Regions from separate parts of the Neorhizobium tomejilense genome, predicted to be linked through region 2. Evidence: riboswitches for the same ligand, from Rfam matches in the RefSeq annotation. Region 2 holds a riboswitch; the other holds the start of a gene.
The links. Region 2 has a riboswitch for cobalamin ahead of bluB (5,6-dimethylbenzimidazole synthase). Riboswitches for the same ligand answer to the same signal wherever they lie in the genome.

Region 1 (3,399 bases), 2.4 Mb from region 2:
CATGCCGGGCAGTTCCGGCGGCAGGCCAAGGCCGGGCGCGAGGATGACGGCGAGGAAGCCGGCAATGCCGAACATCAGGCCGCCGCGCCAGCCCTTGAAGCCGCCGAACGCTTCCGAAGCGGCAACCAGGACAAGGGCAAAACCGATAGCCGACAGCATGTCGGCGGCAGCAGTATAGATGAAACGCTCGAAGCCGTCGGCGGGAGCCCACGCTTCGTCGCCGTGGTGATGCTCGGCGGCCGATGCCGTGGCACCTGCGGCCGGCGCAGCATCATGGCTGTGGCCTGCCTCGGGCGCGGCATTCTCGAACACTTCCGCCTGCAGGATCAGCGGCACGGTGGAGAAGCTCTGCATCACGGTCAGCAGCAGTCCGGACAAAAGCCCGGCGATCACCGCCGTGAAGACGATGTTGCGAAACAACGACATTGGGGAGAACTCCTCAGTGGCAGGGAAAGGCGAGCGAGTGGCGCGTGTCATGCGCGGCGTTATGGACGACTTCCAGATGCGAGAAACCGACAAAGCCGACGATGAACAGGCCGAGCAGGGCCGTCATGCTGAGGGGAATGATTTTCGAAGCGGAGAGGCTGACTGCAGCTGCAGCAGAATTCGTAACCATGGTCTCGTCCTTTCGCCCTCCACCCGAGGGCCGTTCACGTTCTTTGCCGCCTCTGGCAGGTCTCCTGGCTCGCGGATCGGACGCCTTCTCCCGCCTTCCCAGGATCCCGTTGGCCGGATTTCCCAGTGGCTTGACGGCCGCACGGCCGTTTTGGTCGAAGACTTTCCGCTTACAGTTGCGGGGGCAGCCGCGGGTTGGACGGCAGAAATCCGTCGCACCGCATTCCCTCTAAAACCCTTTCGGGCACCATAGGCTCGGTCACTATAGACGAATTCGGCGTCACGGCAATCGCCTTTGCGACGCATTGACATGGGCCTGCGACCGGGCTTACTTGAAAGGAGATGGTCCCTTTCCGGCAACGGGGAGGGCTAAGAGAGAATGCGGTGCGATCCCTTTTTCAGGATCAATGCCGCGGCTGCCCCCGCAACTGTAGGCGGCGAGCCATTGCCTAAAACGGCCATTTGGCCGTCAAGCCACTGGGAAATCCGGCCAACGGTATCCTGGGAAGGCAGGCAAATGGCGACGACCCGCGAGCCAGGAGACCTGCCGTCCGATTAATTTTGCTTCACCGGGCGGGGTGCTCCGGAGGAAGTTCTCGATCACCGCAGAGGGGTTTCGACCTTCTGCTCCGCGCCCCGATTTTCGACCCCGGCGGGAACGCGGCTGACCGATGAGTGACCACCGACCAGATGATCCGGCAACCGCCGGCCCGGCAGATGTGACGATTTTCGTCTGCACCAATTGCCGTGACGCGTCCGACGGCGAAATCCGGCCCGGCATCGCACTAATCGCGGCGCTGCGCGAGGCAGCAAACGGCAAGCCGCTCGCGGTCAAGCCGGTCACCTGCCTTGCCAGTTGCGAAAAAAGCCCGAGCGCCGCCTTCAACCACAAGAGCGGCTGGTCCTATGTCTTCGGCCATCTCTCGCTCGACAATGTCGAGGACATCGTCACCGGCGCGATGATGCTGGCCGAGGACGAGCGCGGCTTCCTTCCCCTTCGCGGCCGCCCGACCTGCCTGCGCGGCAAGGGCATGACGGCCCGTATTCCACCCTTTCATCACCACGAGGACATGCCATCATGAGCGTTTCGTTCGACCGCGTTCCCTGCACCGTCGTTACCGGGTTCTTAGGCGCCGGCAAGACCACGCTGATCCGCAACCTGATCGAAAACCTGAAGGGCAAGCGGCTGGCAATCATCGTCAACGAATTCGGCGATGTCGGCATAGACGGCGACGTGCTGAAGGGCTGCGGCATCGAAAGCTGCCCGGAGGACAACATCATCGAGCTTGCCAACGGCTGTATCTGCTGCACCGTGGCGGACGATTTCGTGCCGGCGATCGACCGGATCCTGGCCATCGAACCCCGCGTCGATCACATCCTCATCGAAACCTCGGGCCTCGCGTTGCCGAAGCCCCTCGTCCAGGCCTTCCAGTGGCCTGACGTCAAGGCGCGAGTGACGGTGGACGCCGTGATTGCCGTGGTCGATGGACTGGCACTCGCCGAAGGTCGCGTCGCCGACGATCACGAGGCGCTGGAAGCGCAGCGCAACGCGGACGGTTCGATCGACCATGACGATCCGGTCGAGGAAGTGTTCGAGGACCAGGTGGCCTGTGCCGACATGATCGTGCTCACCAAGAGCGACCTCCTGGATGCCGCCGGCCTTGCGACCGCCAGGGATCGCGTGTCCGCCCATCTGCCACGTGCCGTGAAAATCGTCTCGGCCGCCAACGGCGCCATCGATCCGGCAGTGCTGATCGGCCTCGGCCTCGCCGTCGAGGACGATATCGAAAACCGCAAGACCCATCACGACGACGAACTCGACCACGATCACGACGATTTCGACAGCTTCGTCGTCGATCTGGCCGCAGTCGCCGACGCCGAACAGCTCGCCGCACGCATTTCCGCGACGGCGGAGGCGGAAAACGTGCTGCGCATAAAAGGCTTCGTGGAAGTCGCGAACAAGCCGATGCGCCTGCAGGTTCAGGCGGTAGGATCGCGCGTGAACCACTATTTCGACCGCGCCTGGGCACCCGGCGAAGCGCGGACAAGCCGCCTTGTCGTGATCGGCGAAAAAGGCATCGACCGCGCCGCGATCGAAAGGATGCTGGCCGCATAAGTAGGCCCGAGGGAAGGATGCACATACTCGCCACCACATCGTCGTCGCTTGACGACCTCATCGAACCGGTCGACCTCAATCAGTCGCCGGCCGACGTGGTGGTGCTGTCCTTTTCCGGCAGCGACCTGAACGGCCTTTCCGCCGTCTGGGGTTCGAATTTGCCGAGCCTGCGGCTGACCAGTCTTTCCGACCTGCGCCATCCGATGTCCGTCGATCTGTGGGTCGAGAAGACGGCGGCCCACGCCAAGATCATCCTCGTGCGCATTCTCGGCGGTTTCGATCGCTGGTCCTACGGCGTTGAGGAGCTTTCGCGCATGGCGAAGCGGAAAAAGATCGCGCTGGCGCTGCTGCCCGGCGAATGCAGCATCCGCGACGAGCGACTGATCGCGGCCTCGACCGTTTCGGAAGACCGGATCGCCGGCATCCTGAGCTGCTTTCGCGAGGGCGGTCCGGCCAATATGCGGCTTCTGGCGAGGTTGCTGACGACGCTGGCCGAGGGCAAAACGGAACCGCTGTCGCAGGCGGCCCCGGTGCCGAAGGCCGGTTATTACGCACCCGGAAAAGGCATTGTCGAGATCAACGACCTGCTGACCCGCTTTGCGCCGGATGCGCCGCGCCTGCCGATCCTGTTCTACCGCTCCATGCTGCTTGCGAATGACGCAGCGCCG
Region 2 (3,399 bases):
AGCGGGCCATGCCGGACAGTTCGCTGACCGGCGAAGCCAACCTGCTGGTTTTCCCGAATCTCGATGCGGCAAACATCTCGCTCGGTCTGGTCCGCAATCTCACGGACGCACTGCATGTCGGCCCGATTCTTCTCGGGGCGGCCGAGCCGGCGCATATCCTGTCGTCCTCGGTGACGTCTCGCGGCGTGGTGAACATGGCGGCGCTTGCCGTCGTGGAAGCCTCGCAGCCAAATCTGCAGATTCAAGCCTGAGTTGCCGATCTTCTCCTGCTTTGGTTCGAGCCCCGTTTAGGGCTCGAACGGCACGCGGGCTTGAATTCACCGTGCGGTGATCGCGGCTTTATGAGATTATCAACCGGCACGTTCCATGATGCCATCTCCCATTAGGAGAGGATGCCGGAATTGCCGATACCGCTTCGCGGCCTGCTGACCATATCGCTCTTGCTTCTGCCTGCCGCAGCGCTGGCGGGGGACCCTGCCGTTTGTGCAGCCCTTTACCGGAAACTTGGAAACAGCCCGCAGATCATCGGCAACACGTCCGCGGCGCGCAGCTACGCCCAGCAGCTTGGCGAATACAATGCCGATATCCGGGAATTGCGGGTCGACATGCGCCGGGCCGGCTGCGGCAATGGCAGCGTCGTGGTTCTGGGTGGCCCGAATGCCGAGGTCTGTGGTCAGATGCGGGATGCGCTGGAAAGAATGGAACAGAGCCGCGACGCGCTGGCGGCGGAACGGAACAGTTCTCGGCAGATGATCCTGCCCTCGGAAGAGCGGAATGCCATTCTCGCCGCCATTCGCGAACAGCGCTGCATCCCCTCCTTCGAGCCGCTGCCGCCTGTTGTCGACGACCGCCGAAAGGTGCCGGGCATCGAACTTCCGAGAGAAGAGCAACCGTATTCCGGGATCACCAAGCTGCCGACCCGCCCGCAAAAGCCGCAGGCCGCGGTCCAGCCGCCGGTGCTCACGCCGCCGCCGGAGCGGCCATACGATCCAAACAAGAAGGTGCGCACCGTTGGGCCGGCTTTCCTGCCCGAAGCGGATATCGACCTCAGCAATCCGAAATCGGCAGGACCACAGCCGCAGCAGTGATCAACGGTTATCCCAGCGATCCTGAAAGATCAGCTCGTCCAGGGCCAAGCGCTGGCGCCAGCCCTTGAGCGCCAATTCCGGCTCGGCGTAGAGCCGGTCGGTATAACCGAGGCAGAGCCAGGCGACGATCTCGACGCGGTCGGGAATGCCCAGCAGTGCACGCACGTCCTCCTCGCGAAAGATGCTGACCCAGCCGACACCGACGCCCTCGGCCCTTGCCGCAAGCCACAGGTTCTGCACGGCGCAGACCGTCGAATAGACGTCCATGCGCGGGTTGTGGGTACGGCCGAGCACGACCGGGCCGGCACGATCCGGATCGCAGGTGACGCAGATCGACAGCGGTGCCTTGACGATGCCTTCGAGCTTGAGGCTGCGATAAAGGTCGCGGCTCTCTTCCGGAAACATCTCCACGGCTTCGTCATTGGCGCGCGAGAAGGCGGCGCGAGCCGCCTCCCGCACCGAGGGATCGCGGATGAGGATGAAATTCCAGGGCTGCATGAAGCCGACCGAGGGTGCCGAATGCGCGGCGCCAAGCAGCCGCCTTACTAGGTCGTCCGGCAGCGGATCGGGCAGGAACTGGTCGCGCGTGTCGCGGCGCGTCTCGATCGCCCTGTAGACGGCCGCGCGCTCGGCCTTCGAAAATTCACCGGCAGGCAGCAAGGCATGCGCGAAAGGATCAGGCTGCATCGTTTGTCCCCAACAATGCCGTCGCTCCCTTGCCTTTCAGAAGCAAGGAGAGGTCAGAAACCTTTCCGCCGTCCGCGCGGGCTGGTCTATCTTGTCAGGCCGGTCTTCTGACTTGGCTTCGTCCGCCTCCACCGCCGCCTTCCCGGTTTCCCAGTGGCTTATCCTGCGGCCGAGCGTCCACCTCACAGCGTTGGGCACGTTCCGGCTCCACCCCGGATTCCCGATTCTCCGGCTTGTGGCCGGCACCTGACAGGATCGGTTATGCCCTTACGCGATCCTCGGCGCAAGGCGCTCATGCGACGGGGAAGTAGCGCACATAGGCAAACTCATCGCCATCCGGCGACCAGTTCGGTGAGTTCATCGTGCCCTGCCCGCCAAAGAGCTCGAACAGCGTTTCGACATTGCCGCCGTCCATGTCCATCAGCCCGACGCGGACGTCGAGATCGCGCGGGTGGTCGAAGACATCGGCGTCGTAGGAGACGAAGACGATCTTGTCACCCCTTGGTGATGGATGCGGAAACCAGTCGCCGTAACCGCTGTCGGTGATCCGCTCGGCCACGCCGCCGGCGGCCGGGACGCGCCAGATCTGCGTCAGCCCGGTGCGACTGGAATTGAAATAGATCCATTTCCCATCCGGCGAATAGTCCGGCCCGTCGTTGCGGCCCTCGCCGAACGTCAGCCGCGTCTCGTTGCCGCCTTCGATGCCGATCGAATAGATATCGAACTCGTCGCCGCGGATGCCGCAATAGGCGAAGCTTTTTCCGTCCGGCGACCAGCCATGCCAGTAGGACGGCAGGTTCCCGGTCACCAGCCGCGGCACGCCGCCGCCCGCGGGCAGCACATAGATCGCCGACTTGCCGAACTCTACCTTGTCGGAAATGGCGATCAGCGAACCGTCCGGCGAAATGCCGTGGTCGTTGTTGCATTGGCGGGCAAAGCCGGTATCGACCAGTTCAGGCCCATCATCACCCGCCGGTGACAGACGATAGATCAGGCCCTCGCTGTTGAGCATCAGGTAGCGCCCGTCGGGCGACCAGTTGGGCGCCTCGAACAAGGCTTCCGTCTGCCAGACCACCCGCATCGTCCTCGTCCGGATATTGAAGATCTCGACCGAGCTGCGCAGGGCCATGATCCTCTCCTACCGATCGCGGAAACGGTTGGTGATCGGATAACGCCGATCGCGGCCGAAGTTCTTCTTGGTGATCTTGACGCCCGGCGCCGATTGGCGCCGCTTGTATTCGGCGAGATAGAGCAGGTGCTCGATCCGGTGAACGGTCGCGATGTCGTGGCCGCGGGCAACGATCTCCTCGGTCCCCATCTCCAGCTCGACCAGGCATTCGAGGATATCGTCGAGCACCGGATAGGGCGGCAGCGAATCCTGGTCGGTCTGGTTGGGCCTGAGTTCCGCGGACGGAGCCTTGGAGATGATGTTCTTCGGGATCACCTCGCCGCTCGGGCCAAGAGCCGTCGGCGGCAGATGATCGTTGCGCCAGGCGGCCAGCGCATAGACCTGCATCTTGTAGAGGTCCTTGATCGGGTTGAAGCCGCCATTCATGTCGCCGTAGAGGGTCGCGTAGCCGACCGACATTTCCGACTTGTTGCCGGTCGTCACCACCATCGAACC

Region 1: another riboswitch for cobalamin. It lies ahead of ACSQ3G_RS19530 (DUF1636 family protein); the one in region 2 lies ahead of bluB (5,6-dimethylbenzimidazole synthase).

What each region holds. Positions count from the first base shown of each region.
Region 1 covers NZ_CAXUSO020000001.1:3,960,244-3,963,642, forward strand. Annotated here, with positions in the region: gene ACSQ3G_RS19520 (CbtA family protein) at 1-426, opposite strand, end outside; gene ACSQ3G_RS19525 (CbtB domain-containing protein) at 440-616, opposite strand; cobalamin riboswitch at 654-882, opposite strand; cobalamin riboswitch at 942-1,181, shown strand; gene ACSQ3G_RS19530 (DUF1636 family protein) at 1,287-1,697, shown strand; gene cobW (cobalamin biosynthesis protein CobW) at 1,694-2,731, shown strand; gene cobN (cobaltochelatase subunit CobN) at 2,749-3,399, shown strand, end outside.
Region 2 covers NZ_CAXUSO020000001.1:1,533,177-1,536,575, reverse strand. Annotated here, with positions in the region: gene ACSQ3G_RS07930 (NADP-dependent malic enzyme) at 1-251, shown strand, start outside; gene ACSQ3G_RS07925 (hypothetical protein) at 402-1,088, shown strand; gene bluB (5,6-dimethylbenzimidazole synthase) at 1,089-1,775, opposite strand; cobalamin riboswitch at 1,856-2,040, opposite strand; gene ACSQ3G_RS07915 (TolB family protein) at 2,068-2,898, opposite strand; gene ACSQ3G_RS07910 (NAD+ synthase) at 2,914-3,399, opposite strand, start outside.